Regions from separate parts of the Agromyces sp. CCNWLW203 genome, predicted to be linked through region 1. Evidence: riboswitches for the same ligand, from Rfam matches in the RefSeq annotation. Region 1 holds a riboswitch; the other holds the start of a gene.

Region 1 (3,397 bases):
CGGGTTCTGATCTCCTCACGCCGGCTCGCCGGCGGTCGCGGTCAGCAACTGCGATGACGGCGGCAGCGGATAGGGTCGCACCATGAGCAAGCAGGACGGCTCGTCGCGCCAAGTGACCACCGGTCCGGTCGACGACTCGGCGACGCCGATCCTGCACGTCGACATGGATGCGTTCTTCGTCTCCGTCGAGCTGCTGAAGCGGCCCGACCTGCGAGGCAAGCCCGTGCTGGTCGGCGGCACGGCGGGGCGCGGCGTGGTGTCGGCGGCCAGTTACGAGGCGCGTCGCTACGGCGTCAACTCGGCGATGCCCATGTCGCTCGCGCTGCAGCGCTGCCCGAACGCCGTCGTGCTGCGCGGCGACTACGCGAGCTACACCGAGTACTCGCGGCGGGTCATGCAGATCTTCGAAGAGGTCACGCCGCTCGTCGAGAAGCTCTCGATCGACGAGGCGTTCCTCGACGTCTCGGGCGCCCGCCGGCTCCACGGCAGCCCTGCCGAAATCGCCTGGGGCCTGCGTCGTCGCGTGCACGACGAGACCGGCCTCACCTGCTCGGTCGGCGTCGCGGCCACGAAGTTCGTCGCGAAGGTCGCGTCGAGCCGGGCGAAACCCGACGGCATGCTCGTCGTTCCGGCCGACCGCACGCTCGAGTTCCTGCATCCGCTGCCGGTCTCCGCGCTCTGGGGCGTCGGCAAGGTCACCGAGGAGTCGCTGACACGCATCGGGCTCCGCACGGTCGGCGATGTGGCGGCGATGCCCGCCGACGCGCTGGCACGAGCGCTCGGACCGGCCCTCGCCGCGAAGCTCGCTCATCTCTCCATGGGCGTCGACGCTCGAGACGTCGTCACGGGGCGCGAAGAGAAGAGCATCGGGCACGAGGTCACCTTCGGATACGACCTCACCGACCTCGAGCAGTTGCGACGCGAGCTGCTGCGCCTCTCCGACGACGTCGCGGTGCGACTCCGCCGCGCGGGTGTGGTCGGGCGCACGGTCGTGCTGAAGCTGAGATACGGCGACTTCCGCACCGTCACGCGGTCGCGCACCCTGGGCGAGCCGACGGATGTCGCGAGGCGCATCTACGACGAGGCGTCCGCTGCGCTCGGTGAACTCGCTGGCGACGGCGCCCGCATCCGCCTCATCGGCGTGCGGGCCGAGCAGCTGCGGCCCTCGGGCAGCGGCGCCATGCTGTGGGACCCCGACGAGGAGTGGCGCGAGGCCGAGCGCACGATCGACGAGGTGACGGCGCGGTTCGGGCGTGGTGCGGTGCGGCCCGCCTCACTCGTCAAGCGCGCAGCAGATCGGGTCGAGTCGACGCGTCGCAAAGATCCAGATGGCGGTGGCCTCCGCTGAATCCGCGTTCGGCGAATCCCGCAAGGGGTGGTTCACGGACGCACGCGCAGGTAGCGTTGGCACATGGCTGAACTCGTTCTGGAACTTGCCGAGACCGTCGCGGGCGTCGGCGTGAAGACCTCGTACGGCGATGCCGTCGACATCGACGGCACGACGGTCGTGCCTGTTGCGCTCGGGTACTACGGCTTCGGCGCGGGAAGTGGCTCGGATGGCGCCGGCGACCAGGCGGGCGGCGGTGGCGGCGGGGGTCTCTCCATTCCGCTCGGCGCATACGTCGGCCGCGCGGGCGATGTGCGCTTCGAACCGAACCTCATCGGGCTGCTGCTCGTCGCCACGCCGCTCGTCTGGGTCACCGGCAAGGCCCTTCGAATGGTGATCCGCGCACTCAAGCGCTGACGCCGTCCTTCGGTCGCGGCAGAGGCCGTCGCCGTCGTGGACCGCGCCATCGGCGTATACTCGTGCTCGAACACGGGAGTCCGGTGAGCCGGGCTGAGAGGAAGGTTCTCAACCTTCGACCGTCGAACCTGATCTGGGTCATGCCAGCGCAGGGAGGCTGAACACATCTCAATTTCCCGTGCCTCTTTCCACGAATCGAAAGGGCACGACAGTGCACACTGCAGCATCAGAAACCAGCAGCCCCTCCACACCCCGCAAGTCCCGCGACCTGCGCTGGCGGGTCGTCGACATCGTCGTCGCCAGCGTCATCGGCGTCGCGACCGGGCTCCTGTTCCTCTTCTGGAACAACGTCGGCTACGCCTGGTTCAGCGCGGCCGACGCGCTCACACCGGGACTCGGCGGCGTCGCCGTCGGCATCTGGCTCATCGGCGGTGTGCTCGGCGGGCTCATCATCCGCAAGCCGGGCGCCGCGCTCTTCGTCGAACTGCTCGCCGCGATCGTCTCGGCCCTCATCGGCAATCAGTGGGGCATCGAGACGATCTACTCGGGGCTCGCGCAGGGACTCGGCGCCGAACTGGTGTTCGCGATCTTCGCCTACCGTCGCTTCGGCCTGATGCCCGCGATGCTCGCTGGTGCCGCCGCAGGCGCCGCGGCGTGGACGCTCGAACTCTTCACCTCGGGCAACCTCGCGAAGTCGGCCGAGTTCCTCGGGCTCTACTTCACGACCGTCGTCATCTCGGGTGCGGTGCTCGCCGGACTCCTCGGCTGGCTCATCGTGCGCGGTCTCGCCGCTACGGGTGCGCTCAGCCGCTTCGCGGCAGGTCAAGACGTGGCACAGCGGGTCTGATCGTGGCAAACGATTCCGGTGCCATCTCACCCGCGCGCGTGGAGGCGCGCGGGTGGGGGTGGCGGCACGCCGGTCGTCTGCGATCGGCGCTCGACGGCATCGACCTCATCGTCTCACCGGGGGAGCGGGTGTTGCTGCTCGGCCCCTCGGGTTCGGGCAAGTCGACGCTCCTGCACGCACTCGCCGGTGTTCACGGTGGTGCCGAAGAGGGTGAAGAGACCGGCACGCTGCTGCTCGACGGCGAGTGGCCCGGCGCCGTGCGCGGTCGAGCGAGCCTCGTGCTGCAGGACCCCGACTCGCAGGTGATCCTCGCGAGGGTCGGCGACGACGTCGCGTTCGGGTGCGAGAACCTCGGCATCCCCCGCGACGAGATCTGGCCGCGCGTGCGCCGCGCGCTCGACGAGGTCGGTCTCGACGTGCCCCTCGACCACTCGACGAGTGCGCTGTCGGGCGGCCAGAAGCAGCGCCTCGCCCTCGCGGGTGCGCTCGCCATGCGCCCCGGGCTCTTGCTGCTCGACGAGCCGACGGCGAACCTCGACCCCGCGGGCGTCCACGAGGTGCGGCAGGCGGTCGCCCGCACGCTCGATCGCACCGGCGCGACGTTCGTCGTCGTCGAGCACCGCGTCGACGTCTGGATCGACCTCGTCACCCGCGTGGTCGTGCTCGGCCGCGACGGGCGACTGATCGCCGACGGCGAGCCGCATGCGGTCATCTCGGCGCAGCGCGACGAACTGCTGGCGGCCGGGGTGTGGGTGCCAGGGGCGCCACCGGCCGTTGCGGCCGCACGGCCCGCGCCCGCGGCATCC
Region 2 (3,397 bases), on a different contig from region 1:
TCGCCGAGGTTCGGCGTGACGAGGTCGGCGAGCGGCAGCAGCTCGCGCAGCGCGGATTCGGCCTCGGTGTCGAGCAGGCGGTCGCCGCTCGTGGCGATCATCACCGGGTCGAGCACGACGATCGGCGGGCGGGTGCGTGCGAGCCACTCGGCGACGGTGCGGATGACCTCGGCGTTCGCGAGCATGCCGAGCTTCACGGCGTCGATCGTGATGTCGTCGGAGATCGCGTCGAGCTGTGCGGCGAGGAAGCTCGCCGGCGGCACGTGCACTTCGCGCACCCCGCGCGTGTTCTGCGCCGTGAGGGCGGTGATCGCGGCCATGCCGTAGCCGCCGACGGCCGAGATCGACTTCAGGTCGGCCTGGATGCCGGCGCCGCCCGAGGGGTCGCTGCCGGCGATGCTCAGCACTCGTGCCGTCATCGCGCCGCCTCCCATCGGTTCGCGAGATCTCGGGAGACGGCCCGCGGGTCGTCGGCCGCGCAGATCGCCGAGACGAGGGCGACGCCCGCGGCACCGGCCTCGCGGAGCGGTGCGACGTCGGCGAGCGCGATGCCGCCGATCGCGACGCACGGCAGCTCCGACTCCGCGGCGAAGCGGCCGAAGCCGTCGATGCCGAGGGCCGGCGGATGATCGGGCTTCGTCGTCGTCGGCCGGATCACGCCGACACCCAGGTAGTCGACCGTGCCACGCGGCATCCGTCGCACCGCCTCGAGGTGGGCCGCCGTGTTGGCGGTGAGGCCGACGACGGCGTCGGGGCCGAGCCGGTCGCGCGCGACGACCACCGCGGCGTCGCCCTGGCCGAGGTGCACGCCGTCGACCGCGATGCCGCTCGCGCGAGCGGCGAGCGCGACATCGAGACGGTCGTTCACGAGCAGGGCCGCCCGGCCGTCGATGACCTCGGCGAGCGCTTCGAGCTGGGCGAGCAGAGCGGATGCCTCCGCACCCTTGTCGCGCACCTGCACCACGCGCACGCCGCCCGCGACGGCCTCGGCGACGACGGGCACGACGCCGCGCTCGCCGCAGAGGGCCGAGTCGGTGACGAGGTAGATCGAGAGGTCGAGCACGGTGCGCGCGATCATGCGATGCCTCCGCGAGCGGCGGCGAGCGTCGCGTCGTCGAGCGTTTCGGCAAGACACGCCGTGTCGGCGAGCGCGCCCGAGACGCGAGCCCGCTCCAGCACATCGTCCGGCCCGACCGCGGCGAGCGCATCGAGGAATCTCGGCGCGAACGTGCCCGGCCCAGCTGCGCCGGCGGCGGCGAGCTCCGCGGCCACCGTGTAGACGAGGGTCGCCGCCACGGCACCGGAGAATGCATCGTCGGCGATCGCGACGAACGCGGCCGTGATCGCACCGAGGGCGCAGCCGCCGCCCGTGACACGAGTGAGCAGCGCGTCGCCGTTCGCGATGCGCACGGTGGAGCGCCCGTCGGTGATGAGGTCGACGGGGCCAGACACGGCGACGACCGATCCGAACCGACCGGCGAGGAGTGCCGCGGCCTCGGCCGCTGCGTCGGTCGAGTCGGCGGCGTCGACACCGCGGCCGCCGGCTCCGACCCCCGCGAGGGCGAGGATCTCGCTCGCATTGCCGCGGATTACGGCCGGCCGCGACTCGACGAGCTCGTGCGCGAGCGCCGTGCGGATCGGCAGCGCGCCGATGGCGACCGGGTCGAGCACCCACGGCGTGCCCGAGTCATGCGCGGCGGCGACGGCTTCGCGAGCCGCGGCGCGCTGTTCGGGAGCCGGCGTGCCGAGGTTCACGAGCAGGCCGTTCGCGATCCGCGCGAATTCGGCAGCCTCCCCGACGATGTCGACCATCGCGGGGGCGGCGCCGATCGCGAGCAGGGCGTTCGCGGTGAATCCCGAGACCACGGTGTTCGTGATGCACTGCACGAGCGGCGTGGCCTCGCGCAATCGGTCGAGCAGTTGTGCGCTCGAGTGGGCAGGGTCGATGGACAGACGATCGCTCAATGCGACATCCCTTCGCTAGTTCGAACTAGATCAGGTTCGACGGGTGTGTTCTCAGCCATGCCCGCTTCGGGTGAAGCGGCGCACGGCACCCCGTGTCACTGCGAAGAAGCCTAGTGGCCGCGGCGGCAGCGGATGGGGAGGAGTGCCCATGGACGAGGAGCAGGGCCGCCCCGTACGTTCGGAGGATGAAGACACGAAGCACGCTCGCAGGTGCGGCCGCGGCGGCCTTGCTCGCCGTAGGCCTCATCGCCGCCCAGCCCGCGCAGGCACAGGTGCCCACGATCGATCTCGGAGCGTCGATCACGTTCTTCAACAACTGCGACCACCGCGTCGGCGTCTCGATCGCGACCGATTGGAAGCCCGGCGGCGTTCAGCCGATCGACGAGTACTTCATCCTCGACGCCGGTGAGAACCGGCACTTCGATGACCTCCAGCCCACTTCGTCGAACGGGACCCTGTACGCGCTCATGTACCGCGTCGCGGCCGACGGCAACGGCTCCGCGATCCTCAAGCAGGGCGTGCTGAGGCAGACCTACGCGGCGCAGGCCTGGTTCGCCTGCGGCTTCCCCGGCTTCACGCTCAAGTAGGAACCCAGCGAGGCGTGGGGCGTCGGACGCAGCTTCGCGATTCCCGAGCGAGTCGACCGTCGAGTTCGTTGAGCCGGCACCGGCGGTAGTCACCCCGCAAGGCCCGCCCTCGCGGCGACCCGGCACCGATGCACCGCTGACGGCACTGCTCGCGGGCGTCGTGCTGGCGCTCGGCGGGATTGCGCTCTCGGCCCGCCGGATGCGGCGCCGAACACGCGTGTAATTCCGGTTACGCCACCCGACGGGGCGCTCGGCAACGAGAACGGGGGCGGATGCCGCGTGGCATCCGCCCCCGATCGGTGCGCGTCGAGTCAGCTCACGCGACGTGCCCGTACGCGCACGACCGCGAATGCCGCCCCGCCCGCGACGAGCAGTGCGAGGGCCAGCCAGCCGAGCAGGTCGACGAACTGGACTCCGGTGGAGGCCAGGCCCGCGCTCGCCGCGGCAGCGCCTGAGCCGGCCGCGGCGACCGCGATCGACGACCTCGCGACCTCGACGCCGTCGATCGTGACGACGATCGAGTGCGCGCCGGCGGGCGTTGCGGCGGGGATGCTCCCCGTGAACGTGAATCCGCCGTCGCCGTTCGTCGTCACCGTGCCGAGCGTCTGCGGCGTCGAGTGGAGCTCGACCGCGAAGTCGTCCACTCCGGGGGCGAGGTCGTTGCCGACGACCGTGATGCGGCCACCGGGCACGAGGTCGCCGGTCACCGCCACCGACCCCTTCACGGTCGTCGGGTCCACGGCCGGCGGCGCCACCACGGTCACGGCGGTCGATGCAGCGGATGCCGCGGAGGTGCCGACGGCGTTCCGTGCGGCGACGGTCGCCGTGTAGTCGCCACCCGCGAG

What was found. A riboswitch is a leader RNA that binds a small molecule or an ion and turns the genes downstream of it on or off. The one in region 1 is predicted to bind thiamine pyrophosphate.
Region 2: another riboswitch for thiamine pyrophosphate. It lies ahead of thiM (hydroxyethylthiazole kinase); the one in region 1 lies ahead of VPH61_RS09645 (ECF transporter S component).

Annotation. Positions count from the first base shown of each region.
Region 1 is NZ_JAZHYX010000003.1:315,364-318,760, reverse strand. It holds gene VPH61_RS09660 (hypothetical protein) at 1-10, shown strand, start outside; gene VPH61_RS09655 (DNA polymerase IV) at 83-1,348, shown strand; gene VPH61_RS09650 (hypothetical protein) at 1,412-1,744, shown strand; TPP riboswitch at 1,807-1,916, shown strand; gene VPH61_RS09645 (ECF transporter S component) at 1,956-2,591, shown strand; gene VPH61_RS09640 (ABC transporter ATP-binding protein) at 2,594-3,397, shown strand, end outside.
Region 2 is NZ_JAZHYX010000008.1:186,558-189,954, reverse strand. It holds gene VPH61_RS17495 (bifunctional hydroxymethylpyrimidine kinase/phosphomethylpyrimidine kinase) at 1-419, opposite strand, end outside; gene thiE (thiamine phosphate synthase) at 416-1,078, opposite strand; gene thiM (hydroxyethylthiazole kinase) at 1,075-1,965, opposite strand; TPP riboswitch at 1,956-2,068, opposite strand; gene VPH61_RS17480 (hypothetical protein) at 2,151-2,552, shown strand; gene VPH61_RS17475 (fibronectin type III domain-containing protein) at 2,864-3,397, opposite strand, start outside.